DNA from 3 places in the Actinokineospora baliensis genome. Region 3 is predicted to be linked to each of the others. Evidence: riboswitches for the same ligand, from Rfam matches in the RefSeq annotation. Region 3 holds a riboswitch; each other region holds the start of a gene.
The links. A riboswitch is a leader RNA that binds a small molecule or an ion and turns the genes downstream of it on or off. The one in region 3 is predicted to bind S-adenosylmethionine.
Positions count from the first base shown of each region.

Region 1: linked by a shared signal. The riboswitch ahead of JOD54_RS29755 (aminotransferase class V-fold PLP-dependent enzyme) and the one ahead of JOD54_RS10230 (methionine ABC transporter ATP-binding protein) in region 3 are both predicted to bind S-adenosylmethionine.
Region 2: linked by a shared signal. The riboswitch ahead of thrC (threonine synthase) and the one ahead of JOD54_RS10230 (methionine ABC transporter ATP-binding protein) in region 3 are both predicted to bind S-adenosylmethionine.

Region 1 is NZ_JAFBCK010000001.1:6,715,445-6,725,963, reverse strand. Features, by position in the region: gene ileS (isoleucine--tRNA ligase) at 1-955, shown strand, start outside; gene JOD54_RS29785 (penicillin-binding transpeptidase domain-containing protein) at 1,107-2,711, shown strand; gene JOD54_RS29780 (hypothetical protein) at 2,708-4,495, opposite strand; gene JOD54_RS29775 (SRPBCC family protein) at 4,769-5,248, opposite strand; gene JOD54_RS29770 (TetR/AcrR family transcriptional regulator) at 5,302-5,892, shown strand; gene JOD54_RS29765 (DUF167 domain-containing protein) at 5,889-6,176, shown strand; gene JOD54_RS29760 (potassium/proton antiporter) at 6,262-7,743, shown strand; SAM riboswitch class IV at 7,799-7,914, shown strand; gene JOD54_RS29755 (aminotransferase class V-fold PLP-dependent enzyme) at 7,954-9,312, shown strand; gene lspA (signal peptidase II) at 9,356-9,964, shown strand; gene JOD54_RS29745 (RluA family pseudouridine synthase) at 10,006-10,519, shown strand, end outside.
Region 2 is NZ_JAFBCK010000001.1:2,883,819-2,894,337, reverse strand. Features, by position in the region: gene rpsT (30S ribosomal protein S20) at 1-67, shown strand, start outside; gene JOD54_RS13830 (acyl-CoA thioesterase) at 138-638, shown strand; gene holA (DNA polymerase III subunit delta) at 655-1,632, opposite strand; SAM riboswitch class I at 1,766-1,896, shown strand; gene thrC (threonine synthase) at 1,908-3,167, shown strand; gene JOD54_RS13815 (DNA internalization-related competence protein ComEC/Rec2) at 3,205-5,502, opposite strand; gene JOD54_RS13810 (ComEA family DNA-binding protein) at 5,847-6,503, opposite strand; gene JOD54_RS13805 (DegV family protein) at 6,591-7,427, opposite strand; gene octT (diglucosylglycerate octanoyltransferase) at 7,439-8,149, opposite strand; gene JOD54_RS13795 (histidine phosphatase family protein) at 8,172-8,786, opposite strand; gene rsfS (ribosome silencing factor) at 8,783-9,184, opposite strand; gene nadD (nicotinate-nucleotide adenylyltransferase) at 9,248-9,838, opposite strand; gene JOD54_RS13780 (nitroreductase family protein) at 10,029-10,519, shown strand, end outside.
Region 3 is NZ_JAFBCK010000001.1:2,134,690-2,145,208, forward strand. Features, by position in the region: gene rsmI (16S rRNA (cytidine(1402)-2'-O)-methyltransferase) at 1-29, shown strand, start outside; gene JOD54_RS10205 (glycoside hydrolase family 183 protein) at 26-1,003, shown strand; gene metG (methionine--tRNA ligase) at 1,081-2,868, shown strand; gene JOD54_RS10215 (TatD family hydrolase) at 2,865-3,725, shown strand; gene JOD54_RS10220 (resuscitation-promoting factor) at 4,033-5,580, shown strand; gene rsmA (16S rRNA (adenine(1518)-N(6)/adenine(1519)-N(6))-dimethyltransferase RsmA) at 5,679-6,536, shown strand; SAM riboswitch class I at 6,646-6,735, shown strand; gene JOD54_RS10230 (methionine ABC transporter ATP-binding protein) at 6,931-7,938, shown strand; gene JOD54_RS10235 (4-(cytidine 5'-diphospho)-2-C-methyl-D-erythritol kinase) at 8,801-9,766, shown strand; gene JOD54_RS10240 (hypothetical protein) at 9,925-10,449, opposite strand.

The sequences.
Region 1 (10,519 bases), 4.6 Mb from region 3:
GACCGTCCGCGAGTACCTGGAGGTGCTGACCAACTGGTACGTCCGCCGCTCCCGGGACCGGTTCTGGGCGGGCGACACCGACGCGATCGACACCCTGCACACCGTGCTGGAGGTCGTGGCCAGGCTGACCGCGCCGCTGCTGCCGTTCACCGCGGAGGTCGTGTGGCGCGGGCTGACCGCGGGCCGCTCGGTGCACCTGGCCGACTGGCCCGCCGCGGCCGACCTGCCCGGTGACGACGCGCTGGTGGCCGGGATGGACCGGGTCCGCCAGGTCTGCTCGGCGGCGTTGGCGCTGCGCAAGGCGAACAAGCTGCGGGTCCGGTTGCCGCTGGCGCGGCTGCTGGTGGCCGCCGAGGACGCCGCGGTGCTGGAGCCGTTCACCGAGCTGATCCGCGACGAGGTCAACGTCAAGGCGGTCGAGCTGACCACCGACGTCGCCGCGCACGGGCACTTCGAGCTGGCCGTCAACGCGCGTGCCTGCGGGCCGCGGCTGGGCCCGGACGTGCAGAAGGTGATCCGCGCGGTCAAGGCGGGCGAGTGGTCGACCACCGAGGCAGGCGCGGTCGTGGCGGCGGGCATCGAGCTGCGCGAGGGCGAGTACGAGCGGCGGTTGGTGGCCACCGACGCGGGCGCGACGGCTGAGCTCCCGGCGAGTTCGGGTCTGGTCGTGCTCGACACCGCGGTCACCGCGGAGTTGGCGGCGGAGGGTGTGGCCAGGGACCTGGTCCGGATCGTGCAGCAGGCCCGCCGCGACGCCGGGCTGGAGGTGTCGGACCGGATCGTGCTGACCGTGGACACGTCCTCGGCGCCGGAGCTCGACGCGGTGCTCGCGGTGCACCGGGACTTCGTCGCGGGGGAGACCCTCGCCGACGTGGTCGACACCGGTGCGGCGAGCGCGGCCGAGGGCACTGTCGGTGATGGTCTCGCTGTGCGCGTGGATGTGCGCAAGGTGTGATGGTGCGGTGGCAGTGCCGTGGCTTTCCGCAGGTTGTCTGGTAGCGGGAGGCCACGGCCTGGCATCGTGTGCTCCGACCGTGTGACACGCACACGGACGCGGGGCGCACTGGGGGTAGGGCGTGTCGGAAACGCGCAGACGATGGATCCTCGTGATCGGCGGGGTCCTCGCTGTCGTCATCATCGGTTTAGCGGTGTTCGTCCTGGTACCCGGGGAATCGGCGCCCGCGAAGGCCGGTGCTGGCAAGGATGCCGTGGAGGACACCTCGGCCGTACCTTCTCAGCCTTCGGCCGCCCAGGTGGCGGGCGAGTTCTTACGAGCGTTCTCCACGCAGCAGTACAGCGTCGCGGCGCAGTTGACCGACGACCCCGCGGGGTCCGAGAGCGTCCTTACCGCCGTCAACTCGGCCTTGCGGCCCGAGGTGGTCCTAGCGACCATGAACGTGCTGCCGGAGGACACGGATACGCAGCCAAAGGCGAGCTTCAAACTCAGCTGGCAGCTCGCAGGCGGGCAGACCTGGAACTACCCGAGCGAGTTCGGGCTGGTCCGCTCGGGACCGCGTTGGGTCGTGCACTGGGTGCCTACGCTGGTGCACCCACGCCTGGTGCCCGGCACCCAGCTCGCGCTTATAGGCGCCGCAGGGCAGGCCAACGCGGTCCTCGATCGCGATGGCGCGCCTGTGATGACCTGGCAGGGACCGACCGCTAGGGCGACGGACCCCAAGCTGGCACCGATGCTGATCGGCGCGCTCTCACGGACAGCGACCCCGCAGGACGCGGCGGGTCTTAGCCGGATCGCGTTGGTCGACGCTGCCGGCAAGGAGATCGAGAACCTGTTCGGCACGGTCACCAAGCCCGCGGAGCCGTTGCGCACGACGGTCAGCGTGAAGGTGCAGAACGCGGCGCAGGCCGCCGTCGACTCGGTGTCCGCGCCCGCCTATCTGGTCGCGATCCAGCCGTCCACCGGGGGGATCCTCGCGGTCGCGCAGAACGGAACGGCCGGTACCGCGCCCAAAGCGCTCAACGGCCTCTATCCGCCGGGGTCCACCTTCAAGGTCGCGACGGCCGCTGCGTTGCTGGGATCGGGCAAGGCCACGGTCAACACGGTGGTGCCCTGCCCGGGGACGAAGATGGTCGGGACCCGCACGATCCGCAACGCGGACTTCGACCTCGGTGACGTGCCCCTGCACGTGGCTTTTGCGAAGTCCTGCAACACCACCTTCGCCGCGCTGGCCGCCGAACTGCCGCTGGACGCGTTGCCCAAGGCCGCCGCCCAGTTCGGGCTCGCCGCCGACTTCGAGGTGCCGGGTCTGACCACCGAGACCGGCCGGATCGACGCGGCGAGCGGGACCGCGCAGCAGGCGGAGAACAGCATCGGTCAGGGCACGGTGCAGGCCAGTCCGTTCGGGCTCGCGCTGATGGCGGCGACGGTGGCCAAGGGCAGCGCGGTGACGCCCGAGTTGTTCACCACGGTCAAGACCACGGTGAAGACCGGCTACAAAGCGCCGTCCGCGGCGGTGATCGGCGACCTGCGGGCGATGATGCGCGAGGTCGTGACCGCCGGTCGTGGTGAGGCGTTGCGCGGATACGGCGCCGTGCACGGGAAGACGGGGACCGCGCAGTTCGGGGACGGGTCGCAGGCGCACGGGTGGTTCGCCGGATACCGCGGTGATGTCGCGTTCGCCGTGCTCGTCGAGAACGCGGGTGCCGCGGCTCCTGCGGTGTCGGTGACGGGCAAGTTCCTCGGCGCCATCTAACCGAACGGGATAAGCAAGCCCGCCGGGGTGCCCGCGGGGTAGCGGATCAGCACGCCTTCCGAGGTGGTGGTGACCGACTCTGGGCGCAACACGCCGTTCTGGCTGGTGAAGAACTGCGCGATCGCGTCAGCGGGCTCCTCGGCGGCGGTCAGCAACGCCTGGCGTCGAGGCTGGTTGGCGGCGTCTTCCCCGGCGACGGGTGGTAGTGCGGTTACGCGTACCGGGCGCGTTTGGGCTAACGCAGACAGGGTCGTTAAGAGCCGTGGATCGGTACGGCCAGTCCTAAGCGCTTGGTCGACTGTGTTAGGCGCGGCGACGCGGGGGGAGTCGGCGATCTTCATGCCCGCGTCCATCCGCGCTTGGCGCTCTTCGGTGTCCGGCGCGCCAGCGAGGGCGGGGCGGTGGATCTCTACTCGGTCGTACCCGGTTCCGAACACCGCGACGACCTCGCCGGTGGCAGCGGCTTCGGCAAGGTCTGGGCGGTTCGGGAGGAGTAAGCGCATTCCCGGTGTGACTACGAGCCAGGACTGGGGAGCGCAGGCCGCGGTGCAGTCACCGGGTCGCGTGGCAGCCGTTGGTGTGCGGCCTGCGCGAAGGAGTTCTACCCAGGTGATGCTGTCGGTGACGACCGGAGTGGTGGGCAGGTTCTCTTGCAGCCAGCGGGAAGCGTCCGCCATGGGCTTGGGGTTGACGCCGGTCGTGGTGACCATGCGTAGGCCGTCTATCCAGTTGGGGACCGCGGCGGCTGCAAGAGCGACAGCCAGGACAGTCGCCGGAATGCGGATGGGGCGGGATGAGCGCTCTATGGCGCCCGCGATAAGAAGCGCGGCAGGGGGAACTGCGAGGATCAGCGCTGCGGTACCAGGACCGCCCGGGATCACGGCGATGGCGATAAGGGCTAGGACTCCGACCGCCAATGGCCGCAGGCGGTAGGAGAAGAGGGCTAGAGCAGTTGCTAGAACACCCGCCGCCGCGAACGCGGGATCGGCGGCGACCCACGTCGATGCTGACGGGCCTTCTGCCGCGATGCGAAGTCCCGCCAACGCCGCCGCCGCACCCATGCCGATCCCGGTGCCAAGGACGAACAGCGACGACAGCATGAGCGACAGTCGTCTGCGGCCGCGACGCCACAGGAGCCAAGCCGCGGTGACGATCAGCAGCAGTGCGACCGGTGCGGTGATCACAGCGATCACGAGGAAGACTGTGGCCCACAGATCCGGCGCGAGCCTGCGGTGCTTACGTGGCGTCCACAGCAAGATGATTCCCGCCAGCGCCCAGGGCATGGCGATGTTCTCCGGCCTAACGCCAATCTGAAGCCCTAAAGCCATGGGAGACACGGCAACCACCGCAACCGCTATGGCCCCGGTTAACCGCGATAGGCCCATCCGGCGCGATAGGAACCACAGAAGCACCGCGGTGATGGCGGCGGTGAGGACCATTGGTTCACGGGCAGCGCCTATAGCCGTTGTGTGCCTTACGAACGCGTCGGTCAGAGCCGTGTACCCACCGGCCTGCAGCCACGCGAGCGGAGACGCGTTCGCGTCCAGCAGCATGCCCATCGAGTCGACCCCGAACACCTGCGCGACGTTGCGCCCTTCGCCCGGCCGCGGGACAGAATCGAGCGCCCCGATCCGCAGCACCGCGGCGAGCGCCGCCACCCCAGCCACCGCCGTCACGGTGAGGATGTCCAAGTCCGACTCCCGCGCTCGAGCCTGCGCAGCGGCCCACAGGCTCCGCACGCCGAACCGGTCGGGGGACTCCACGCTCCAGCGGTGAGAGGTCATGTGGCTGCCCGCTCGGCCGTCCCGGTGCGGCACCGGGAGCGAGCAGGAACCCCCTTCGGTGGCCGATCCGGCGAGTCGATCGCACCATCGTAATCCCGTGCAAACGCAAGTGCACAGTGCAACTTTGCGTGGCCGCGGCGGGGGGCCTTACGAGTGATGCAGCAGTGCGTACTGGGCCATTCGGGGGTGGGTGCGGTGCGCCGTTTTCGTCGCGGCGGGCCGCGCGGTTGGTCCACGATCGAGTGAAGCTCGCGGAGGAGCGGACCCGGCGGATCAGCGGGATCTGAGGCGGCGGAGGAGGCGGACCCAGGGGGACCAGCGGGCTTTGTGGGCGGGCGGGTGGCCCACGGCGCGTTCGGCGTTGTCGAGCATGTCTTCCAGGAGGGCGTCGTGGAGCCAGCGGATCACCAGGGGCCAGAGGACGTGTCCGGCACCTTGGGGTCGGGCGGTGATGTCGTGGCGGAGGATCGAGGTGTTGGGGGTTTGGCCGGGCAGGAGGGTGAGGGCGTGCTCGCCCGCCAGGGGGGCTCCGGGGGCGAAGGCGAGTTCGACCCGGCGGCCGGGGATGTAGTCGGTGCAGGTGTAGTGGATGGGGCCGTGGCCGCCGGTGGCGCCGACGGCCAGGGGGCGGTCCAGGGACAGGGCGGGCCAGCGGGCGGGCCAGATGCCGTCGGGGCTGGCCATGGCGTCGATCAGGTGCCCCGCGTCGGCGACGGGGACGGGCAGGGCGCGCTGGTGGCGGTTGTGGATCACGAGCACTCCTTCCATACGGTTCCGTATGGTTTACCGTACGCTAACGTATGGTCGTGCCGCGCCGAACCAGGGACGACTGGACCGCCGCCGCGCTCGCGGCGCTGGCCGAGGGCGGGCTGGCCGCGGTCGCCGTCGAGCCGTTGGCGGCGCGGGCCGGGGTGACCAAGGGCAGCGTGTACTGGCACTTCCCGACCAGGGACGCGCTGGTCGAGGCGACCCTGGCGCGGTGGGAGCAGGAGCACACCGAGCGGGTCATCGCGCACGCCGAGCAGGGCGCGACCCCGGCCGAGCGGCTGCGCAGGCTGATCGGCGCCGTGCTGCACCCCGAGCGCGGGATCGACGTCGAGTTGGCGCTGCACGCCAGCCTGGGTGATCCGCTGGTGGCCGCCGCCGTCGCCAGGGTCGGTCAGCGGCGGATGGACTACGTCGTCACCCTCTTCACCGAGCTCGGCTTCACCAAGTCCCAGGCCCGCCGCCGCGCGGTCACCGCGTACGCCGTGTACCTCGGGCAGGCCAAGCTGCACCGGACCAACCCCGATGTCGTCCCCAGCACGCCCGCCGCCAAGCGCGCCTACCTGGCCGACGTCATGGGCGTCCTGCTCGCCGACCCGCCGCCGACCCGGTCCGCGGAGGTGGACGGGTGACGGGGTTCCGGTTCGGGGTGCGGGTCAAGCCGGGTGCGCGGCGCGAATCGGTCGGTGGTCGGTGGGGCGAGGACGGGGCGCTGGTGGTCGCCGTGCGGGCGGGGGCGGTCGAGGGGAAGGCCAACGACGCGGTGCTGCGGGCGCTTGCGGCGGCATTCGGGGTGCCGCGCCGGGACGTGGTGATCGTGGCGGGGGAGTGGGGGCGGGACAAGGTCGTGGCGATCGACCCGGAGCCCGCTGGAGCGGACGAGGTGCTGCAGCGGCTGCTGGGAGCCACTTCGTGATCAACGCCTCACCTTCGGGTGGGGGTCGGGTGGCCGCGGGCGGCAAGGGACAATGCTCGCGATACGGACGGGAACTGGAGGTGGCGTGCGGGAGCTGACCTTCGCGTTGGGGATCGGTGCGGCCGTGCTGCTGGTCGCGGTCTTCGCGGTACGGGCCTCGGTCCGGCTCGGCTTGCCGTCGTTGTTGCTCTACCTCGGACTCGGGCTGGTCATCGGCGAGGCGGGGCTGGGCATCGAGTTCTCGAACGCGGAGCTGACCCAGTCGCTGGGGCTGGCCGCGCTGGTGCTCATCCTCGCCGAGGGCGGGCTCACCACCCGCTGGCGCGAGGTCAAGTCCGCGCTGCTGCCGGGGATCGCACTGTCCACAGTGGCGGTGGTGATCACCATCGTCGTCACCGGCGCCGGGCTGCACTGGATACTCGGCTTCGACTGGCGGCTCGCCCTGCTCTGGGGCGCCGTCCTCGCGTCAACGGACGCCGCCGCGGTGTTCAGCGTGCTGCGCAGGCTTTCCGTGTCGCGCAGGCTGGTCGGCTCCTTGGAGCTCGAGAGCGGCATCAACGACGCGCCCAGCTACATCGCCGTCGTGGTTCTCGCCTCCGCGGATGACGTCGACTGGCTGCTGTCGCTCACCGCCGCCTACGAGCTCTCCGCCGGTGCCGCTATAGGCCTCGTTCTCGGTTGGATCGGTTCGCACGGCTTGCGGAGGGCGGCGCTACCGGCGACCGGCCTGTACCCGCTGGCCACGGTGGCCGTGTGCGTGTTGGCCTTCGCCGCGGGCCAGAGCGTCCACGCGTCAGGGCTGCTCGCGACCTACCTCGCCGCTCTGGTGCTGGGCAACGCCAGGTTGCCCCACCGCTCGGACACCCTCTCCTTCGCCGAAGGGCTGGGCTGGCTGGCCCAGATCGGCCTCTTCGTCCTCTTGGGACTCTTCGCGTCGCCGTCGCGGTTGCTCGACGCGATCGTGCCCGGTCTGGTCGCGGGCGCGGTCATCACGCTGATCGCGCGGCCGCTGTCGGTCGTGATCTCCATGCTGCCGTTCCGCATGCCCTGGCGAGAACAGGTCTTCCTCTCGTGGGCCGGTTTGCGCGGTGCGGTTCCGATCGTGCTCGCGATGATCCCGCTCTCGCAGAACGTGCCGGGCGCGCAGCGGTTGGTGGACGCGGTCTTCGTCCTCGTGATCGTGCTGACCCTCGTGCAGGGCACGACACTCGGCGCACTGGCGCGGGTGCTAGGACTCGACGGCGGTGCCCGCACCAAGGAGGTCGAGGTGGACGTGGCCACGCTCGACGAACTCGACGCCGAGCTGCTGCAGTTGACCATCCCCGAGGGGTCCAAGCTGCACGGCGTCTACCTGTCCGAGCTGCGCTTGCCCGCCGGGGCGACCGTCAGCCTCGTGGCGAGGGGTGGCCAAGGCTTCACCCCGGTGTCCACCACCCGCCTGCAAGAGGGCGACCAAGTCCTGATCGTGGCCACCCAGCAGGCCAAGCCCGCCACCGAGCAACGCATCCGCGCCGTCGACCGCGCGGGCCGCTACGCGCGGTGGCGGGGCGAAACCGGCGAGGGGTGACCCGCGCCTCACCCCCTCGAGCGAGCGGCCCGGCGTCCGATACAGTCGTCGACAAGGTAATGAGCGCCAGCGTCAAACCCCGGTTTGCTGGCCGGCAACCCTCCTCCGCGGTGGGGTGCCCCGGGTGAATACCTGGTCCTCCCGCGAAGTGCGGGCGGACAAGCGCGGACCCGCTGACGTACCCCGGGTCCTCGGACCTGGAGGTCGGCCATGACGCTCGCTGTACCCACCGCCCGTGTCGAGCAGGCGCCCCTGCCCACGCCCACCGTGCCCGCCGTGGCCGGAGCGCGCTTGCGGGTTCCGCTGGTCGACGGCCGCACGGTGCCTTACGCCAACCTCGACCACGCTGCTAGCGCGCCCTGTCTTGACGCGGTTCGCGACGCGGTCGACGAATTGCTGCCCTGGTACGCCAGCGTGCACCGCGGGGCCGGGTTCGCTTCCCAGGTCAGCACCAAGGTCTATGAGCGTGCGCGCCGCGTGCTGCGCCGGTTCGTCGGTGCCCACGACACCGACACCGTGGTGTTCACCCGCAACACCACCGACAGCCTCAACCTCTTGGCGAAGGCCCTGCCCAGGGCGACTTCGGTCGTCCTGTTCGACACCGAGCACCACGCCGCGCTGCTGCCGTGGCGCGGACCGAACGTGCTGCGCGTGCAGACCCCTGCTGTCGCTATCGACGCGGTCGCCGTTCTGGACGAAGCGCTGCGGTCGACGCCGGTCGGGCCGCGGTTGGTTGTGTTGACCGCCGCGTCCAACGTCACCGGTGAGGTATGGCCGATCAAGGCTCTTAGCGCGGTCGCCCGCTCGCACGGTGCCCGGATCGTTCTCGACGCGGCGCAGTTGGCTCCGCATCGGCCTATAGACATCCGTGCACTCGACGTCGACTACGTCGTCCTCTCCGGACACAAGCTCTACGCCCCGTTTGGCTCCGGAGCGCTTATTGGCCGCGCGGACTGGCTTAAGGCCGCCGAGCCGTACCTGGTCGGCGGCGGCGCTACCGCTCAGGTCGTGGACCGGGGCGATCAGCTCGGTGTCGCGTGGGCTGCCGTGCCCGAGCGGCACGAAGCCGGGTCGCCCAATGTCGTCGGCGCCCACGCCCTCGCGGTGGCGTGCGAGACCTTGGCGAAGGACTGGGACGCGGTCATCGCCCACGAACGCGCCTTGCTGCGCCGGTTGCGCGCCGGTCTCGCGACCGTGCCCGGTCTTCGGTCGCTGAGCCTGTTCGGCGCCGAGCACGACCGGGTCGGCGTCGTCAGCTTCACCATTGACGGCGTCGAGGCGGGCTTGGTCGCGGCCGTGCTGTCGGCCGAGCACGGCATCGGGGTGCGCGACGGCGCGTTCTGCGCGCACATCGCGACCCGCAGGCTGCTGGACCGCGCGGGCGCGCAGGAGGAGCGCGCGGTGCGGATCAGCCTCGGCCTCGGCACCCGCGCCGAGCACGTCGACCGGGTCGTCGCCGCGTTGCGCACCCTGGTCGCCGACGGTCCCGCGGTGCCGTACGCGCTGGTCGAGGGCCGGTGGGCGCCGGTGGACGACCAGCGCGGGCTGCCCGCTTTCCTGGCCGAATAGCCCGCCCGAGTGGTGGGGCGACACCCCGGTGGACAATGGGCCGGTGAGCGCTGAACGTGACGACGACCGCCCGGTGGACGACCGCCCGGTGACCGAGGTCGAACCCGAGCCGGACCAGGCCCCCCCGCTGCCGCGCAGGCGCGGCCTGATCCTGGTCGTCGCGGCGCTGCTGGTCTACGCGGCCGACCTGGTCACCAAGATCATCGTCACCGCCACGCTGGAGGGCGAGGCGCCGATCCGGCTGCTCGGCGGCGCGGTCTACCTGCAGCTGGTGCGCAACCCCGGCGCCGCGTTCTCCATGGCGACCGGCATGACCTGGCTGTTCACCCTGATCGCGGCCGGGGTGGTGGTGGCCATCATCTGGATCATGCCCAAGCTGCGCTCGGTCGGCTGGGCGCTGGGCCTTGGCCTGGTCCTGGCCGGGGCGATGGGCAACCTGACCGACCGGATCTTCCGCGCCCCCTCGGTGTTCCACGGCCACGTGGTCGACTTCGTGTCGGTGTTCGCCCCCAACGGCGACTACTTCCCGCTGTTCAACGTCGCCGACGCGGGCATCTCCGTCGGCGGCGCGCTGATCGTGCTGATGGCCCTGCTCGGCCGCGACTACGACGGCAGCATCGTCACCAAGAAGCCGAAGGGGGAGAAGGCGTGAGCGATTCCCGCACCCTCCCGGTCCCCGACGGCCTCGACGGCATGCGCGTCGACGCGGGACTGTCCAAGCTGCTCGGCCTGTCCCGCACGGTCGTCGCCGCCCTCGCCGAAGCGGGCGACGTGCTGGTCGACGGCCACCCCGCCGGGAAGTCGGACCGGTTGCTGGCCGGGTCCTGGCTGGAGGTGACCCTGCCCGAGCCGGAGCGGCCGATCGAGGTCAAGGCCATCGAGGTCGAGGGCATGGTGATCCTGCACCAGGACGACGACGTCGTCGTGGTGGACAAACCGGTCGGCGTCGCCGCCCACCCCAGCCCCGGCTGGAGCGGACCGACGGTGATCGGCGGGCTCGCCGCGGCAGGCGTGCGCGTGTCGACCTCGGGCGCGGCCGAACGCCAAGGGGTCGTGCACCGCCTCGACGTCGGCACCACCGGTGTGATGGTGGTGGCCAAGAGCGAGCACGCGTACACGGTCCTCAAGCGCGCGTTCAAGGAGAGGACTGTCGAGAAGCGCTACCACGCCCTCGTGCAGGGCCACCCGGATCCGAGCGTGGGCACCA
Region 2 (10,519 bases), 750 kb from region 3:
CATCCACCCCAACCAGGCCGCCAACAAGAAGTCGGCGATGGCGCAGCGGGTCAACAAGCTCGGCTGAGCTCAGACTCACACAGCGGCGCCGCTCCCTCCGGGGGCGGCGCCGCTGTCATGTGCGCGAGACTGCGGGCATGGATCCCAAGCCCAGTTCGGCCGCGAGGACCTCGCTGTCGCACATCATGACCGTGGTGGACACCAACCTCCTCGGCACCGTCCACGGTGGAGTCATCATGAAGCTGGTCGACGACGTGGCCGGGGCGGTGGCCCAGCGCCACTCCGGCGGCCCCGCCGTCACCGCCGCCATGGACGGCATGACCTTCCTGCACCCGGTCCGCGTCGGTGACCTGGTCCACGCGCACGCCCAGGTCAACTGGGCGGGCAAGTCCTCGATGGAGGTCGGCGTCCGCGTCCTGGCCGAACCCTGGGACCGCGCCGGTGTCCCCCCGACCAAGGTGGCCACCGCATACCTGGTCTTCGTCGCCGTCAACGAAGACGGCCACCCCCGCCCCGTTCCCCCGGTCGCCCCCGAGACCGAAGAGGACGAACGGCGACTGCGCGAAGCCGAGATCCGCCGCCAACACCGCCTGGCCCGCCGCGACGAGATCCTCGCCAGCCGCACCCCCAAGCCCTGACCCACCCGCCGCGGGATCAGTCGCGGCGCTGGGCCTCGGCCAGGCGCAGGACGGCGCGTTCCAGGGCGTAGTCGGCGTCTGCGGCGACGCCCTTGACGTCGGCGTTGACCTCGGCGACCGCGCGCATGGCGTCGGCGAGGCCCGCCGGCTTCCAGCCGCGGGACTGGGCGAGGGCCTTCTTGACCTTCCAGGCGGGCATGCCCAGCTCGCCCGCGAGCTTGAACGGGTCCGCGCGCCCCGCCCCGGCCACCCTGGCCACGGTGCGCACGGCGTCGGCGAGCGCGTCGGCGACCAGCACGTGCGGGACGCCCAACTGCATCGCCCAGCGCAGGGCTTCCATCGCACCGGCGACGTCCCCGGTGACCGCCTTCTCGGCGACCGCGAACCCGGTCACGTCGGCCCGCCCGCGGTGGTAGCGGCGCACCGCCTCCTCGCTGACGTCGCCAGCCGCGTCGGCCACCAGTTGCGCCGCCGCGGCGGCGAGCTCCCGCAGGTCGGACCCGACGGAGTCGACCAGCGCGGCGACCGCCCTCGGGTCGGTCTTGCCCCCCGCGCGGCGGATCTCGTTGCGCACGAAGGCCTCGCGCTCGGCGGCCTTGGTGATCTTCGGGCACTCGGTGACCACCGCGCCCGCCTTCTTCATGGCGGCCACGACGTCCTTGCCCGCCTTGCGTCCCGCACCGTTGTGCACCACCACGAGCACGATCCCGTCGGCGGGCGCCTTGGCGTAGTTGATCACCAGCGCGGCGATGTCCTGGGTCGCCTCGTGCGCGGCGTCGAGCACGATCACCCTGCCCTCGGCGAACAGCGACGGGCTGACCATCTCGGCCAGCTCGGGGGCTGTGAGTTCAGCCACCCGGGTCCTGGTCAGGTCGGCGGCCGGGTCGGCGAGCCTGGCGGTGTCGAGCACGCCGCGGATGGCGCGCTCGATGAGCAATTCCTCTTCTCCCAGCACCAGTTGCAGCGGCGGCGGGACGACCGAGGGCGAGTTCACGCCCGCGATCCTGCCACGGCGCCACGACGCCGGCGGGGTGGGTGCGGGCCGGGGATCGGGCTGGCAACCGGGGCCCGGCGTGCCGTACCGTGGCCAGCACGCACCGGGTCGACCCCGGGCGACAACTGAATACCGCTCATCCAGAGGGGCAGAGGGAAACGGCCCGATGAAGCCCCGGCAACCGGCGTACGCGTCACTTCCTCATCGCGAGGAGGCGGACGACCACGGTGCCAATTCCGACCCGCCACGCGGGATAGATGAGGAGACACCTCGCGATGACCTCTGTCGACGTCCAGACCAGCACACTCGACCTCGGCCCCGCTCGGGCGCTGTCCTGTCGTGAGTGCGGCCACCGGATCCCCCTCGCCGCCGAGTTCGCCTGTGCCGAGTGCTTCGGCCCGCTCGAGGTCGCCTACGACTTCGGCACGGTGACCAGGGCCGACATCGAGGCGGGCCCCCGCTCGATCTGGCGCTACAAGAACCTGCTGCCCGTCCCCGCCGACGTCGAGCGGTTCCCGAACACCGACCCCGGCCTGACCCGCCTGGTCAAGGCCGACCGGCTGGCCGCGGCCCTGGGCGTGAAGTCGTTGTGGGTCAAGGACGACACCGGCAACCCCACGCACTCGTTCAAGGACCGCGTGGTCGCCGTCGCCCTCGCCGCCGCCCGCACCCTCGGCTTCAGCGTCCTGGCCTGCCCGTCGACCGGCAACCTCGCCAACGCCGTCGCCGCGGCCGCCGCCCGCGCGGGCTGGGACTCGGTCGTGCTGATCCCGTCCTCGCTCGAGCGCGCCAAGATCCTCACCACCGCGGTCTACGACGGCGCCCTGATCGCCGTCGACGGCAACTACGACGACGTCAACCGGCTGGCCACCGAGCTCGCCGCCGAGCACGAGGACTGGGCGTTCGTCAACGTCAACGTCCGCCCGTACTACGCCGAGGGCTCCAAGACGCTGGGCTACGAGGTCGCCGAGCAGCTCGGCTGGCGCCTGCCCGGCCAGGTCGTGGTGCCGGTGGCCTCCGGCTCGCAGTTGACCAAGGTGGACAAGGCGTTCCGCGAGCTCGGCGAGCTCGGCCTGGTCGAGGCGACCCCGTACCGGATCTTCGGCGCGCAGGCCACCGGCTGCTCCCCGGTGTCGGCGGCGTTCAAGGCGGGCCAGGACGTGATCCGCCCGGTCAAGCCGGACACGATCGCGCGCTCGCTGGCCATCGGCGCCCCCGCCGACGGCCCGTACGTGCTCGACTCGGTCCGCCGCACCGGCGGCGCGGTCGAGGACGTCACCGACGCCGAGGTCGTCGAGGGCATCCGCCTGCTGGCCCGCACCGAGGGCATCTTCGCCGAGACCGCCGGTGGCGTCACCGTGGCGACCGCGAAGAAGCTCATCGAGACCGGCCAGCTCGACCCCGAAGCCGACACCGTCCTGCTGATCACCGGCGACGGCCTCAAGACCCTCGACGCCGTCCAGGACCACATCGGCCCGCGCGCCACCGTCCCGCCGACGGCCGCCGCCGTCCACGAGGTCCTCAACCGGGGCTGACCGAGATCTGTGGGGTGGGGGCCACCCACCCCACAGATCACCGCCCCGGCGGCGACCTCGGCTGCCCCCGCACGACCACGCCCGAGCCGACGACCGCGCTGTCGCCCTGGAGGTCGGTGCGCACCACTCGCGCGCCCGTCCAGGTGAGGACGTCGAGCGTGCGCGGACTGGGGTGCCCGTAGCGGTTGCCCGCTCCGACGCTGACCAGAGCCACCCGCGCCCTGACGGCCGCCATGAACTCCGGTGCGGTGTAACGAGATCCGTGGTGCGGCACCTTCACGACCTCAGCCGTCAGGTCGACCCCGGCGGCCAGCAGGTCGGCTTGGGCTGCCAACTCGACATCCCCGGTGAGCAGCACCCGACCGGTCCGCGTGGTCGCCCGCAGGACCACCGAACGGTTGTTGATCGCCGTGCCATCCGACTCGGCGCGTACCTCCTTTCCCCGTGGGGCCAGTACTTCCACTGACAGCCCTGGCCAAGCCAGCCGCTGCCCTTCTGCGACGCTGACCAACGGCACTGAGGCCGCCTCGGTCTGCCGCCGCACCTGTCGCCAAGCCCACTCCGGCGCCCGTCCCGGCCCGACGGCGACCGCGCCGACCGACCGGTCCGCCAACACCGAAGCCAGCCCACCGACGTGATCGGCGTGCAGGTGGCTGAGGATCACCAGCGGCAGCTGCCGCACCTCAAGCCGGTCCAGGCATTCCCGCACCGGCGCGGGATCCGGCCCGGTGTCGACCAGCACCGCCCGCCCACTGTCCGCAGTGGACAGAACGACGGCATCCCCCTGCCCGACATCGCACGCGACGGCCGCCCACCCGGCTGGTGGCCACCCAGGCGCGAGGACGCGGATCGGGAGCAGGACGAGCACCACCCCGATCACGCCCAGCGCCATCGCGACCCGGGCCCGCCGGTAGCGCGACCCGACCGCCAAGCACCCGAGCAGCAGCACAAGGGCAACGCCACCCCACCAGCCCGACGGCCAGTCGAGCACCGCACCCGGCACGTCCGCTGCCCAGCCGCCGACCAGGACCAGCCAACCGACCGGCGGCCCGGCGAACCGCGCCAGCCACTCCGCCAACCAGGGCAGGACGGGCATGACGAGCGCGGCGGCGAGCCCGAGCACGGTCGCGGGCGCCACGACCGGGGCGGCCACCAGGTTCGCGACCACGGCGACCAGGCTGACCTGGCCACTCATCCCGGCGACCACCGGTGCCGTGGCCAGGTGCGCCGCCGCGGGCACGGCGACCGCCTCGGCGACCAGCCTGGGCACCCGCCGTCGGGCGAGCCGGTCCACCCACCCCGGCACCACCAGGACCAGGGCGGCTGTCGCGAGCACGGACAACACGAACCCGAAACTGACCGCCATCGCCGGATCCACCGCGACCAGCGCGATCACCGCGGCGGCGAGCGCGGGCAACGCCGACCGCTCCCGACCGAGCGCCAAGGCCAGCAGGCCGACCGCGCCCATGACCCCGGCCCGCAGCACACTCGGCTCCGGCCCGACGAGCACGACGTACCCGACCAGCACAGCCAAGGCCACGACCGCTGAGCCACGCGGTCCCGCCCGCAGCAACCTCGCCAGGAACAGCACGCAGACGCAGACGATGGCCAGGTTCGCCCCGCTGACCGCCAGCAGGTGGGCCATCCCCGCGGCCCGGAAGTCGTCCTCGACCGACTGGACCATCCCGTCGGTGTCGCCGACCACCAAGGCCGGGAGCAGTCCCGCCGCCTCGTCGTCGAGCACGGAGGCCGCCACCCGCAGCCCGTCCCGCAGCGACTGGGCGGCCACCTGCCACCCCGGCGCGGCACTCACCTCCGACGGCGGCCCGCGGACCCGCAGCACGGCGACGGTCAGGCTCCCCGGTTCAGCGGCCCCGAGCGTGCCCCGGGCCACCAACCGCTGCCCCGGCAACAGGTCTGCCCACTGCTCCACCGGCGCGAACACCAGCAGGCGGCTGCCCTCGGCGGTCACCGGGATGACCACCGACCGCACCCCGGAGGGCATCGCACCGAACCCACTCGCCTTCACCCTCCTCGGGCGTTCTCCCACCTCCACTCGCAGCTCCACCACCGCGGCCCGCGCGGCCTCGGCCCGCAACGGGTCAACCGCGGCCTCACGAACCCGCCAAGCGATCGGACAGATCGCCAGCACCCCGCACACCACCAACGGCCATCCAGCTCCGCTCGGCCGCAGCCCGCGCCGGAGAAAGACGGCACCACCAACCACCCCCACTCCCCCGACAACGACCGCCAGGACCCAGTGCCCCAACAACCCGACCAACCCGGCCAGCCAGACCGCCAGCGCCCCCGGCACCAACCGCCAGTCCAACCGCACACCCACCACCTCCTTCAGCAACTTTGACCAACTTTCAGGCCATTCCCGGGCATCGCGGGAGTAGCGAGAACATCAGCGCGCAAGACGAACATTCACCACGGGCAACCGACAGCTAGTGGCCACAATGGACAATCCGATCAGCGTCCACCGGACCTTAGTCGCCCCCTTCCCCGCTGCACGGACAGTTGCCGTGGGATCGCGTCACAGGGGTGTTCTGCCAGCGCCTAGGACGGCGCCGACTACACAGATCGCTACGCCGAGGCCGGTGGCCAGGGACCAGTGGGTGATCAGGCCAAGGGCGACCAGGGTTACGAGAACCGCTGTGGTCGCGGGTAGGTCGGGGGTCATCGGACGACTACTAGGTCTCGGAGGGCTTCCAGGCGGGCTGGGCCGATGCCTTCCACGTCGCCCAGCTGGTCGATTTTGGTGAAGCGGCCGTGTTTGGTGCGCCAGTCGAGGATGCGTTGGGCTGTCACGGTGCCGACGCCGGGGAGGGTGTCCAGGCGGGCGAGGGTGGCTGTGTTGAGGTTGACCTTGCCGCCGGGTTCGGGGTCGGTTGGGGGTGGCGCTGGTTGGCCGACGTGGATCTGTTCGCCATCAACCAGTTTGCGGGCCAGGTTGAGGGTGGTCAGGTCGGTACCGGGGAGGGCTCCGCCGCTGGCTCGGAGCGCGTCGTCGACGCGGGAGCCGTCGGGGAGGGTGCGGAGGCCGGGGTCGCGGACCTTGCCCACGATGTCGACCACGATGTTCGGGGTCGGAGGTTCGTCGACGGCAGCGGCGGCCAGCGCGGGGGCGGGCTCCGGTGTCGGGGGCGAGCCGGAAAGGGTCAGGACGCCGAGTGTGAGGGCGCCGACGACCACGAGACCGATGGCGACCGCGGCCGAGAAGCGCCTGCGGGGTCTGGGAACCTCGGGTGCGGCGCCGTCCCAGGGGCGGCCCGCGATCGAGGCGAGCCGGGCCAGTACCGAGTCGATCTGGTTGACGCGCTGTGTGTCTGCCATGGAACCGACGGTAGGGACCCCGCAAGACCCCGGAAAGTAGCCGCCGTCTTCTGTGGACAGCCCGAGGGGTTGTGGACAACTCGGGCCTCAGCGAGGCGCGACGACCACCCCGAGGACCCCGGGACCGGTGTGCGCGCCGATCACGGCGCCGAGTTCCGACACGACGCAGGTCGCCGAGGGCAGGCGCGCGGCGAGTCGGGCGGCGAGCTCAGCGGCACGCCCCGGGTCGGCCAGGTGGTGCACCGCGACCCGCACCGGCGACTCCCCCGCCGCGTCCACCGCGAGGTCGACCAGCCGCCCCAGCGCACGACTGGTCGTGCGCACCTTCTCCAGCGGCACGATCTGCCCGTCGACCACGTGCAAGATCGGCTTGACCGCCAGCGCGGTACCCAGCAGCGCCGCCGCAGCGCCGATCCGGCCGCCGCGCCTCAGGTACTCCAGGGTCTCGACGACGAAGAAGCACCTCGTCGCCTCCGCCGCCGCCACAGCAGCCGCCTCGACCTCCGCGCCTGGCGCCCCCGTCGCGGCCACCTCGGCGGCTCGCAGCACGGCGAACCCCAGGCCCATGGCGGTCGTACGGGAGTCGACGACGCGCACCGCGGTGCCGAACTCCTCCGAGGCCAACCGCGCTGACTCCCAGGTGCCGGACAGCTCGCGGGACAGGTGTACCGACAGCACACCGTCCGCACCCGCGTCCAGCAGCGTGCGGTAGGTAGCGGCGAACTCGGCCGGGTTGGGCCTAGAGGTCGTCACCATCCGCCTATCGCGTAGAGCGGCGGCCAACTGGGCGGGACCGATGTCTAGGCCGTCGCGACCTTCCTGACCGTCCACACGCACCAGAAGCGGTACTACGTGCACCGCGTTCCGCTCTGCCGCACCTTCCGGCAGGTAAGCGGTGGAATCTGTCAGCACGGCGAAGGGCACGTGACAGGAGACTAGTTGTCCGGAAGCTCGTCCAACAGCGGCGCCAGGTGCTCAGCCAACGCCACTGCCACCGCCTGATGCCCGTCCCAACCCCAGTGCATGCCGTCTGGGTTGCCGTGACCACCCATGACGTGGTCGCCGATGACCGCGGCTACGTCGAACAGGACCACTCCACTGCGCTTGGCCCATTCACGCACAAGAGCGACCGCGCGGGGCCTACCGGTGTGCACATAACCATAGGCGGACGACCGGTGCACAGACGGCAACATGACCACGACCGGCAGGTCAGGCCTAAGAGCCCACACAGCGACCACGATGTCGTTCAAGTACCGCACGGTCAGTTCCGCGGGCAGCGCCACTGGCCGCCCACGTGTCACGCGAGATGCCCATGGCTGGACAGCCAGGTAAGCCTCGCGGGCGCGGCGACGCAACCAGTCCGGACGGAGGTAGCGGATGCCTTGACGGAGGTAGGTCGGTAGCGGCGAGGGCAGCGTGTCCATACCGCCAATGGCCAGCACCAACACGTCGGCGTTAGGCATGTGCGTCCACACGCGAGGGTCCCCCACAAGGCACCAGTAGGCGTCACGTGCGGTCCAGCCGAAGCCCGCGAAGAGCTCGGTGCGGGCACCCACACTGGCAGCGGCCAGGTTCGGCCATAGGCGGGGGTCGTCGGCCGGGTGGGGACCGTCGGGGCCGTGGAAGCTCAGCGAGTCGCCGAACATCAGCACGGTCGCCCGGGTTGGCCTATCCGGTGATGCCAACGTTGTAGGCGACCAAGCGCCACGCGAGCCCGCTGGTCTCTCTACGGGCGAGCACTGTCCAATGGCAGTTGGAGATGCCTCCCAGCTGCCACCAGTTCGCCACCGGTAGCTCCAAGAGGCTGCCAGTCAGCGCGGTGATAAGACCGCCGTGCGCGCACAGCACGACGGTGTCGTCGGTGCCCTCGTCCAGCCCGGTGACCACCTCGGTCGCGCGGGCGGCCACCTCGATCCGGGACTCACCGCCGGGCGGGGTCCAGGTCGCGTCGGTCTGCCACTCAGCGCGACCGCCCGGCCACTCCAGGTCGATCTCGGGACCGGTCCTGCCCTGCCACAACCCCAAGTTGGTCTCGCGCAAACGCTTGTCCACCCGCAACGGGAGCCCGACGGCCTCGCTGAACACCGCGGCGGTGTCGGTGGCCCGGCGCAGGTCGGAGGCCACGATGAGGTCCGGGGAGAACCGGGCAAGCGCGGGCACGGCGAAGCGGGCCTGGTTGCGGCCGACCTCGGTCAGGTGCGAGTCGATGTGGCCCTGCATCCGGCCAGAGGCGTTGTAGTCGGTCTCGCCGTGGCGCCACAGGACGAGCCTGCGCAGGGTCACTCGACGTCCTCGGCCGCGGCCCCCACCTCGCCGGTGTGCGGGCCCATGTCGAACTCGATGCGCGGGCAGTCCTTCCACAGCCGCTCCAGGCCGTAGAACGAGCGCTCGTCGGCGTGCTGGATGTGCACCACGACGTCGACGAAGTCCAGCAGCACCCAGCGGCCCTCGCGGGCGCCCTCGCGGCGGACCGGCTTGGTGCCCGCCTCGCGCATCCTCTCCTCGACGCCGTCCACGATCGCGCCGACCTGCCGCTCGTTGGCGGCGGAGGCGATCACGAAGCAGTCGGTGATCACGAGCTGGTCGGAGACGTCCAGCACGATCACGTCGGCGGCCTTCTTGTCGGCCGCCGCACCGGCCGCGACCAGTGCCAGTTCGCGTGCCTCGTGCGTCGCTGCCACGTCACTCCTCGTTCCGCTTTCCCGGGGTCCAACCAGTCGAGGGTACCGGGTGAGCGCTCGCGGTCAGTCCTCGGCGGCGTAGAGGTGGCGCTTGGAGATGTACTGCACCACCCCGTCGGGGACGAGGTACCACACGGGCAGGCCCGAGGCGACGCGCGCGCGGCAGTCGGTGGAGGAGATGGCGAGGGCGGGCACCTCGACCAGGCTGACCGTGCCGGAGGGCAGGTGGGCGTCGGCCAGGCTGTACCCGGGCCTGGTCACGCCCACGAAGTGGGCCAGGGTGAACAGCTCCTCGGCGCGGTGCCAGGACAGGATCTGCTCCAGGGCGTCGGCGCCGGTGATGAAGAACAGCTCGGCGTCGGGGTAGCGCGCGTTGAGGTCACGCAGCGTGTCGACCGTGTAGGTGACCCCGGTGCGGTCGATGTCGACCCGGCTGACGGAGAACCGGGGGTTGGACGCGGTGGCGACGACGGTCATCAGGTACCGGTCCTCCGCGGCGCTGACCTGCTGGCCGTCCTTCTGCCACGGCACCCCGGTGGGCACGAACACCACCTCGTCGAGGTCGAACCGCGCCTGCACCTCACTCGCGGCCACGAGGTGACCGTGGTGCACGGGGTCGAAGGTGCCGCCCATGATGCCAATCCGGCGAGCCATGCCCGCGAGCCTACGGCGGCCCCCGCCCGGCGTCCTGACATGCGCCGATGACGGCGTCCCGGTATGAGCAACATCATGCGCGGGGCCCGCCGCGGCCGACTTCCGAACACCACCGTTCGGGTCATGACGCGGGTCCTATGACCGGATCGGTATGACCGTGAGTGGCCAATGGACCGGGAGACTCTCGCGCATGGCTTGGATACCGATCCACGATCAGCCGTACGACCCCGTGCCGTACCGGCCCGCCAGGGTCACCGCGGCGGAGTCGCTGCAGGCTGCCGCCGAGTTGCGCGCCAAGATGGACGAGCGCAGGACCGTGCGCGCGTTCTCCACGGAACCGGTGCCCGAGCAGGTCGTGATCGACGCCATAGCGGTGGCCGCGACGGCTCCTTCGGGTGCCCACCAGCAGCCGTGGACGTTCGTCCTGGTGACCGACCCCGAGGTTCGGGCCCAGATCCGGGAAGCCGCTGAGAAGGAAGAGCAGCTCTCTTACGCGGGCAGGCTCGGCGAGGAGTGGCTGTCTGCGTTACGTCCTCTAGGGACGGACCAGAACAAGCCGCACCTCACGGACGCGCCGTTCCTGATCGTGGTGTTCGAGCAGCGGTACTACCTCGACGGTGAAGGCGACCAGCACAAGCACTACTACGTCGACGAGTCAGTAGGCATCGCCGTCGGCATGCT
Region 3 (10,519 bases):
TCTATGACGCGGCCGTGAGTCGCGCGTGAGAACGACCCTCATCAGCAAGGTCACCGGGCTCGACTCGGCCAATGACACCGCGCGCCGTCATGGCATCTACGGCACTGACCTGGGGATCATGTGGGACGACGCCGCGGGGCGCACGTTCGTCCTCTTCGGCGACACCTACGGCCAGGGCTGGTGCGGCAACGGTGCCGGTCCACGGGAGGCCGACTGGCGGTGCAACGTCCTCGCCGTCTCCACCAACCGCGACCTCGACAACGGCCTACGCCTCGACTCCGTCTTCGCCCGCCCTGACGGCCACGCGCGGCAGGTGATCGACCGCGACCCGCGCGTTGACGAAGAAACCATCATCCCGTGCTCAGGCGTGTCTATAGGCGACGCGCACTACGTGCACTACATGTCCGTGCACAAGTGGGGCTCGCAAGGACGCTGGTCCACCAACTACAGCGGGATCGCCGTCTCTGCCGATGGAGGCGAGACGTGGGCCAAGCCCGCTGGCGCGCGGTGGATCAACCGGGCCGAGCGAGACCACCCGTTCCAGATGGGGGCGTTCGCGCTCGGCGAGGACTACCTCTACCTCCTAGGCACACCCAACGGCCGCTGGGCCGGTGCCAGCCTGGCCAGAGTGGGTAAGAGCGACGTCCTGGACACCCGCGCCTACGACTACTGGAACGGCTATGGCTGGTACCCGCGTGACGAGTTCCGCGCGGTACCGGTCATGCGCGGCAACGTCGCCGAGTTGTCGGTCATCTATTCGACGCACCTCGGCCGCTGGCTCGCGATCCACCTGGACGAAGCCCTAGGCGCTCTTGTCCTGCGCAGTGCGGAGGCGCTGACCGGGCCCTGGAGCGACGCCAACGTGCTCGTCACGAGCCGCGACTACCCGGGCCTCTATGGTGGCTTCATCCACCCGGCTTCGGCACGCGGTTCGGCCCTCTACTTCGCGATGTCGCTCTGGCCCTCTTACAACGTCTACCTGATGCGCACCGACCTGCCGTAGCGCCGCCTACCCCCGGGTAGGCACGCTGGTGTAACCCGATGGCTCTGGTGTGTAGCGGCTCCGTAGGCTAATGACCCATGAGCGCCCCCGTGTTGACCGCGGTGGCCTGGCCTTACGCCAACGGCCCCCGCCATATCGGTCACGTGTCCGGATTCGGTGTCCCTTCGGACGTTTTCTCCCGCTACATGCGCATGTCCGGCCACCGCGTGCTCATGGTCAGCGGCACCGACGAGCACGGCACCCCGATCCTCGTCCAAGCCGAGAAGGAGGGCCTGACCACCCGCCAGCTGGTCGACAAGTACAACCGGGTGATCGCCGAGGACCTCCAGGGCCTCGGCCTGTCCTACGACCTGTTCACCCGCACCACGACCGGCAACCACTACCAGGTCGTGCAGGACCTCTTCCTCGCCCTGTGGCGCAACGGCTACGTGCAGTCCAAGACCCAGATGGGCGCGATCAGCCCGTCCACCGGTCGCACCCTGCCCGACCGCTACATCGAGGGCACCTGCCCGATCTGCGGCTACGACGGCGCCCGCGGCGACCAGTGCGACAACTGCGGCAACCAGCTCGACCCGGCCGACCTGAAGAACCCGCGGTCGCGGATCAACGGCGAGGTCCCGAAGTTCATCGAGACCGAGCACCTGTTCCTCGACCTGCCCTCGTTCGCCGAGTCGCTGGGCTCGTGGCTGTCCACCCGCACCGAGTGGCGCCCGAACGTGCTCAAGTTCAGCCAGAACCTGATCGAGGACATGCGGCCCCGGCCGATCACCCGCGACCTGGACTGGGGCATCCCGGTCCCGCTCGACGGCTGGCGCGACGCCCCGATGAAGCGGTTCTACGTCTGGTTCGACGCGGTCATCGGCTACCTGTCGGCCAGCGTCGAGTGGGCGCGCCGCACCGGCGACGCCGACGCCTGGAAGCAGTTCTGGACCGACCCGGCCCAGGCGTACTACTTCATGGGCAAGGACAACATCGTCTTCCACTCGCTGATCTGGCCGTCGCTGCTGCTCGGGCAGAACGGCGCTGGCGACAAGGGCGGCACGCCCGGCCGGTTCGACACGCTGAACCTGCCGACCGAGGTGGTCTCCAGCGAGTTCCTGACCATGAGCGGCTCGAAGTTCTCCACCTCGCGCGGCACGGTGATCTACGTGGGGGACTTCCTCAAGGAGTTCGGCCCCGACGCGCTGCGCTACTTCATCTCCGTCGCCGGTCCCGAGAACCAGGACACCGACTTCACCTGGGACGAGTTCGTCCGCCGGACCAACTTCGAGCTGGCCAACGAGTGGGGCAACCTGGTCAACCGGTCGGTCTCGATGGCGCACAAGAACGTCGGCGCCGTGCCAGCGCCGACCGCGCCGACCGCGGCCGACGCCGAGCTCAAGGCGCTGGCCAAGGCGGCGTTCGCGACCGTCGGCGACAACCTGCGCCGGTCGCGGTTCAAGGCGGCGGCGACCGAGGCGATGCGGGTCGTCGGCGCGGCGAACAAGTACCTGTCCGACGAGGAGCCGTGGAAGCGCAAGGACGACCCGGCGCGGCGGGACACCATCCTGCACACCGCGCTGCAGGTCGTCTCCGATGCCAACACGCTGCTCACCCCGTTCCTGCCGCACTCGGCCCAGCAGGTGCACGAGCTGCTCGGCGGCAAGGGCGTGTGGGCGGCCCAGCCGGAGATCCGCGAGGTCGACGACCTCGACGACCCGTCGATCAGCTACCCGGTGCTCACCGGTGACTACGCGGGCGAGCAGGCCCGCTGGGAGTCGGTGGACATCGAGGTCGGCAAGCCGCTGGTGAAGCCGGAGCCGCTGTTCACCAAGCTCGACCCGAAGCTCGGCGAGACCGGGCCCGAGTGGGCGCCGATCGCGTGACACCGCGCAAGGGTGAGCGACCGCCGGTGCCGGAGCCACTCCCGGCACCGGCGGTCGACGCCCACACCCACCTGGACGCGTGCGGTGCGAAGGATGCCGCCGATGTGTCCACAATGCTCGACCGCGCCGAGAGCGCGGGGATCGATCGGGTCATCACCGTGGCCGACGACCTCGCCTCGGCGCAGTGGGCCGTTGAAGCGTCTACGTGGGACGAGCGCGTCTACGCCGCTGTCGCCATCCACCCGACCCGGACCGCGGGGTTCTCGGACGCGGACAAAGCCGAGATCGAGCGGTTGGCCCAAGAGCCTCGGGTTGTCGCAGTAGGCGAAACCGGGCTGGACTACTACTGGGACTACAGCCCGCCAGAGGCGCAACACGAGGCGTTCCGTTGGCACATCGACCTCGCTAAGAGGGTTGGTAAGCCGTTGATGATCCATGACCGGGACGCGCACGCGGACATCCTCAAGGTTCTTACCGAGGAGGGTGCCCCTGAGCAGGTCGTGTTCCACTGCTTCTCGGGGGACCTGGAGTTCGCGAAGGCGTGCGTGGACCGCGGGTTCGTCTTGTCCTTCGCCGGCCCGGTCACCTTTCGCAACGCGGCCCCCTTACGCGAAGCGGCCGCGTTCGTACCCGCCGAGCAGATGCTCGTCGAGACCGATGCCCCGTTCCTAACGCCCCACCCGTTCCGCGGTAGGCCCAACGAGCCCTACTGCGCCGCCTACACGCTCAGGGACCTCGCGGCGCTGCGCGGGGACGATGTCGCCGAGTTGGCGAGCGCGGTGTCCGCGACCGCGGATCGCGTGTTTCGGTTGCGCACCGTGACATCGGACCTTGCGAACGGTGAAGGATTGCGATGATCGGGGGATGGTCAAACGCCGCCGGGGGTGTGACAGGGCTCACGAGATCGCTGGATGTGTTTGCGCAACCCCCCGGTCCTCGTTACTGTCCCGTGACCGTACGACTAGGGGCACCAGCCCCGAGTCGGCCCGGAGCACGCCGAAGCACTGTTGCTGACCGTCGGGGTTGGCTGGCTGCGGGTCGTCGGACACACACGAGGCGCGAGAGCGGCCGAGCACGCGAGGGAGTGGACGTCGGTGGCCAGACGATGCCGACATCCGCGGCGGAGCGCGACCGGATCTGGTGCCCGCTGGAGGAAACGACCCTGTGAGCGGTAAACAGACCGGCGGTTCCGACCGCCCTGGGCACGACAGCTTCTCCGCCGACACCGACTGGTTCACCCCGGTCACGGCGGTCAGCACCGCCACGCACGAGGACGACTTCACCGCGTGGCAGTCGGAGTTCCCGAGTCTCCCCACCTTCCCCGATGGTCAGTCCACTGGTTTCTACGACGTCAGCCGCGAGTTCGACGAGGGTTACTCGTCCTCGCTGGCCATCACCGACCACGACGTCCGCCACGCCCTCGGCCCGCAGGCCGACGAGATCATGGCCACCGCCGGTGTCGACGTCGACGAGCTCATCCGGCTCATCAACGCCGAGACCACCGTCCTGCCGGTCATCCCGGACGAGCTCTCCGCCGCCCCGCAGCCGCTGAAGGTCGGCGAGGCCGACGCCCCGGCCCCCGGCCTCCTCGCCGCGGTCAAGCGCTGGAAGGGCACCTTCCTCAAGGCCACCATCGCGGCCGTGCTGGTCACCCTCATCGGTGGCGGCGGCGCGGCGATCGCGATGAACAACACCGTGACCGTCGAGGTCGACGGGCAGAGCAAGCAGATCAACACCTACTCCGACACCGTCGGGGAGGTGCTCGCCGAGGAGGGCATCTCCGTCGGCGCGCACGACTCGCTGAGCCCCTCGCCCAGCGCCGAGATCGGCGACGACGGCAAGATCGTGCTCCAGCGCGGTCGGGCGCTGCAGCTGACCGTCGACGGCGAGCAGCGCGAGGTCTGGGTCCGCGCGACCACCGTCGGCGAGGCGCTGCGCCAGGCGGGCGCCCCGGTCGCCGGGTCGTGGGTCTCGGTCGGCGGCGACGCCTCGGTGCCGCTCGAGGGCATCGCGGTCGAGATCAAGACCGCCAAGGACATCACCCTCTTCGACGGCGGCAACGCCCCCTCGCCGGTCCGCACGACCGCGGTGACCGTCGGCGAGCTGCTCAGCGAGCGCGGCTTGACCCTCGGCCCGCAGGACGCGATCGCGCCGGGCGCCGACCTCAAGCTGACCTCCGGCGCCGAGATCAAGATCAGCCGCACCGGCGTGACCGTGATCAACCAGGCCGAGCCGGTCGCGCCGCCGGTGCAGAAGGTCGACGACCCCGAGCTCGACAAGGGCAAGGAGACCGTCGTCGAGCCCGGCGCGCCGGGCGAGCGCATGGTCACCTACCGGATCACCGAGAAGAACGGCAAGGTGGTCAAGCGCGAGGAGATCGGCGCCAAGGTCCTCACCGAGGCCAAGCCGAAGGTCGTCAAGGTCGGCACCAAGAAGCCGCCGCAGCCGGTGATCACCGACGGCTCCGCTTGGGACCGGCTCGCGCAGTGCGAGGCCACCGGCAACTGGGCCATCAACACCGGCAACGGCTACTACGGCGGCCTGCAGTTCGACAAGCGCACCTGGGACTCCAACGGCGGCGGCGCCTACGCCGCCTACCCGCACCAGGCCACCCGCGAGCAGCAGATCGCCATCGCGACCAAGGTCCGCGACGCCCGCGGCGGCTACAGCGCGTGGCCCGCCTGCGCCCGCAAGCTCGGCCTGCCCACCTGATCTGAAATCGTCGGCAAAGGCCCTCTTCGGAGGGCCTTTGCCATTTCCGGAAATGGGCCGCACCAGCGCGGTCCGAGCGCCCGAGTAGCATTGCGGGAATGACCGGTTCGGCGTTGCTCAGCCCGGTGGACGTGCGCAGGCTCGCCGCCGAACTCGGGGTGCGGCCGACCAAGAAACTCGGCCAGAACTTCGTGCACGACCCCAACACCGTCCGTCGCATCGCGACCACCGCGGGCCTGACCCCCGACGACGTCGTGCTCGAGGTCGGGCCGGGACTCGGCTCGCTCACCCTGGCGCTGCTGCCCGAGTGCGCCTCGGTCGTCGCGGTCGAGATCGACCCGGTGCTGGCCGACCGGCTACCCGGGACGGTCGCCGACCGCGCCCCCGAGCTCGCCGACCGGCTGCGCGTCGTGCTCGGCGACGCGATGCGGGTGACCGCGGCCCAGCTCGGCGCTGAGCCGACCGCGCTGGTGGCCAACCTGCCCTACAACGTGGCCGTGCCGGTGGTGCTGCACCTGCTCGCGGAGCTGCCGAGCCTGCGCACCGTGCTGGTGATGGTGCAGGCCGAGGTCGCCGACCGGATGGCCGCGCCGCCGGGCAGCAAGGTCTACGGGGTGCCCAGCGTCAAGATCGCGTGGTACGCCGAGGCGCGCCGGGTGGCGACGGTGTCGCGGACGGTGTTCTGGCCGGTTCCCAACGTGGACTCGGCGTTGGTTCTTCTCACCCGGCGGGCGAGTCCGGTCGGTGTTGACCGCGACGCGGTGTTCGCCGCCGTCGACGCCGCCTTCGCGCAAAGGCGAAAGACCTTGCGCGCCGCACTGTCCGATTGGGCCGGTTCGCCACCTGCGGCCGAAGCGGTGCTCGTCGCGGCGGGGGTCGACCCGTCCCTGCGGGGTGAGCAGTTGTCGGTAGGCGACTTCGTCCGGATAGCCCAGGCGTTCGCTCGACCGCAGTAGCGCAGGCAGGCATCGATTACTCCCCAGGTGTGATGTATCGAACCCGGGGCCCTCATCTTGACCTCACGCGCTTGCGTTTGGTGGTCGTGGTCGGGTCTACTCTGTGGGCATTCCATCCTGAGCGGCCGAGAGACCTGGCTCGATGACGCCGCAGCAACCACCCACCGCGGGCAGGTGCTACCGCCAGGAGCGATGGAGGAGTGAGAAACGGATGCCGATCCTCACCACACGCCGGGTCATCGACCAGTGCAGGCGTTCCGTGACGGCGTGTCGACCGATGTGCGCAACCCGCTGATTACCGCGTAGCAGCACGTCTTCGTCACCCCCTCTTACTGGCACCGGACTGTCCTCTGAGGACTTCTGGTGTGCCGTCGCGCCCGCTTGGAGTAGCACCGTGATCACCGTCGAGAACCTCAGCAAGTCCTTCTGGGGCAACACCGGCCCCGTCGTCGCCCTCGAGGACGTCAGCCTGGACGTGCCGACCGGCACCATCACCGGCGTCGTCGGCCCCGCCGGTTCCGGCAAGTCCACCCTCGCCCGCCTCGTCGCGCTGCAGGAACGCCCCGACAGCGGCGTGATCAGGGTCGACGGCTTCAACACCGCCGCGCTCGACCCGCGCAGACTCCGCGCCGCCCGCCGCCGCATCGGCGTCGTCACCCAGGGCGACCTGCTGCCGCAGCGCACCGCCGCTGGCAACATCGCCCTGCCCCTCGAGCAGGCGGGCGTCGACGGCCCGCAGCGGCGGGAGAAGGTCGGCAAGCTGCTCGACCTGATCGGCCTCACCGACAAGGCCGCCCGCTACCCCGACACGCTCAGCCCCGGCCAGCGCGCCCGCGTCGAGGTCGCCCGCGCCCTCGTTGGCGAACCCGGCCTGCTGCTCGCCGACGACCCCACCAGGTCCCTCGACGCCGACGCCGCGGCCGGTGTGCTGACCGTCCTCGACCGCGCCAGGGCCGAACTCGGCGCCACCGTCCTCGTCGTCACCAGCGACGCAGGCGTGGTCCGCCGCATCGCCGACGACGTCGCCCTCCTGTCCGACGGCCGCGTCGCCGAGGCCGGCAACCTGCTCTCGCTCGTGCAGGACTCCACCAGCCAGGTCGCCCAGTCCCTGCTCCCGTCCATCGACGTCGCCAAGGGCGCCACCGCGGGCTACGACCGGGTCGCCGAAACCATCCTCATCGGCTTCGCCGCCGTCGGCGCCCTGCTGCCCGAGGCCACGGCCCGCTTCGACACCACCATCTCCGTCATCGGCGGCGGCCTCACCCGCATCGGCGAAACCCCGGTGGCCCGCTTCCTCCTCGGCCTCAACGGGCTCCGAGCCGACCAGGCACTGGGCTGGATCACCGAACGGGGCGGCGTGGTTCGCCCGCAGGTCGGCATCGCTCGGCCCATCGCTGCCTAGTCGGCTTTCCGGTCTCTTACGTTCGGCTCGCCTTCGGCATTGCATCGGATCCGTCGGCTCGCCTGCGGCATCGCGCGCCGATCCGCGATTTGAGTGAAGGCTCGATGCGGTGGACCTGTTTTGCGTGGGGCCCCTACGACAGCCGTGGCAGGACCGCAAAGCAGGGGCCGAAAAGCGTGGCCCTGTCCGCGCAGGAACGCTACGACTGCCGCTCCCCCACACAAAACAGGTCCACCCCATCGAGCAGTTGGCACCAGCGACTCCCGGGAGCGGTGGCCGGGCTGGCGGGGCTGACTCGGTGGGTTGGCTTGGGTGGGCTGACTCGGTGGGCTGGGTTCGGTGGGCCGACTCGGTGGGCTGTTTGGTGCCAGAGCAACCCCCCGAGCCGTCCCACCCAAGCCGACTACCGCTCCTCGGAAGCCGCCCACCTAAATGCTCGATGGGGCGGACTTGGTTTGTGTGGGGTGGCGGTATCCGTAGCGTTGTGCGCGGACAGGGCCATGCTTTTCGGCCCCAGCTTTGCGGTCCTGCCACGGGTGGCGCAGGGGCCCCGCGCAAACCAAGTTCGCCCCATCGAGCACACCCCACCCACCACGATCCAGCGCAATGCCGAAGGCGAGCCGACACCGCCCCACCGAGCCCACCGCCCCACGACGGGTCCGGGTCGCGAGCCCGCCCCACCGAGCCCACCGCCCCACGACGGGTCCGGGTCGCGAGCCCGCCCCACCGAGCCCACCGCACCACCACGGGTCCGGGGTGCGAGCCCCATCAAACCCACCGCACCACGGGTCCGCGCCCGAGGCCGCAGCCAAGGCGAGCAGGGGATTCCTGCCAACCGTCCGCGTCCCCGTAGGCTGGTTGGGTGCTCGCTGTCGTGCCTGCCCCGGTGACCGTCCGGGTGCCTTCGAAGGTCAACCTGCACCTTGCCGTCGGGGATCTCCGGGCGGACGGGTACCACGACCTGGCCACTGTGTTCCAGGCGTTGTCGTTGACCGATGAGGTCACCGTCGCCGTTGCTGATGAGCCGGGGGTGGAGGTGCACGGGGAGGGGGCCGATTCGGTTCCGACCGGTGCCAGCAACCTGGCGTGGCGGGCGGTGCAGGAGTTGGCCAGGCACGTGGGTCGGGATGTGGATGAGCCGAAGGTGCGGGTTGTCATCCGCAAGGGCATCCCGGTGTCCGGCGGCATGGCGGGCGGGAGTGCGGACGCCGCGGCGACGTTGGTGGGGTTGGCGGCGTTGTGGCGGTTGGAGATCGGGCGCGACGAGTTGGCCAAGGTCGCTGCGAAGTTGGGCAGTGATGTGCCGTTCGTCCTGCACGGCGGTACCGCATTGGGGACAGGCCGCGGTGAGCAGTTGGTGCCGGTGCTGACCAGGCACACCTACCACTGGGTCCTGGCCTTCGACCGCCGTGGCCTGTCGACCCCCAAGGTCTACGGCGAGCTCGACCGGCTGCGCGCGGAGGGCGACCCGCCGCGCATCGGTGGGGTCGAGCCCGTCCTGGAAGCCCTGGCCACGGGCGACCCCCGGCAGCTCGCCCTCCTGCTGGGCAACGACCTCCAGGCGGCGTCCGTGTCGCTGCGACCCGGCCTCCGCCGGACCCTCCGCGCGGGCGTCAACGCCGGAGCCCTCGCGGGCACGGTGTCCGGCTCCGGCCCCACCTGCGCCTTCCTGTGCGAAGACGCCGACGCGGCGCTAAGGGTAGCCGCGGAGCTCTCCGGCGCGGGCGTCTGCCGCACTGTCCGCGTGGCCCATGGCCCGGTCCCCGGCGCCCGGGTCACGCCAACCGAAGACCCGTCGCGGCCCGTCCCACCCGAGGCCCACGCCTAGTGGCTCGACCCAGATGGTTGGTGGGGTATCGGCCTGCCCACGGCGTTCCTGGCAAGGCGCCGGAACGGCCTCGTACTGGGCGTACTCGGTCGTTTCGGCAACGCAGCCAGGGACGTCGTGGGCAGGTCGAGATCCCGTCAACCTTCTGGGTCGGGCCACTAGAACTCCCAGTGCCACCCGGTGACGTCGTTGGGGAGGTTGTGCGGCTTGTAGGTCAGGGTGCCGTGCACGCTCGACGAGTCGATCAGGACGACGCCGTAGTAGCCGGAGTCGGAGAGGTAGAAGTCGTCGGGCAGGTAGCGGTGCTCGGGCAGGCAGGACGTCACGATGCCCTTGCCGGTGGCCTTGCCGTCCTTGTCCTCGGTGGCGAAGTCGGCCGCGCTCATCCACCAGCCGGAGTCCGGCTGGTACTGCTCGGAGGTCTGCAGCACGATCGTGGCGGCCAGGTAGTGCCCGTTGTTGGGCGGGAGGCTGCCCGGTTCGGTGCAGTCGACGGCCACCACGCTGTCGAGCCAGAGGGTGGCCAGGGTGGGGCTGCCGCTGGAGCGGATCTCGATCTGGCGACCCAGGCGGGCCGACGTGGTCCCGTCCGGCGAGGGTTGCTCGCTGGAACAGGCGGCGAGCAGCAGTCCCGCGGCGGCGATGGCGACCGGGAACCGCGCCCACCGGCGCGCGTACGACATTTGACCTCCAGACGAACTCCTATGTCGTAATTAGTCGAATTTTGTTACCACGTCAAAAGAATCACACGGA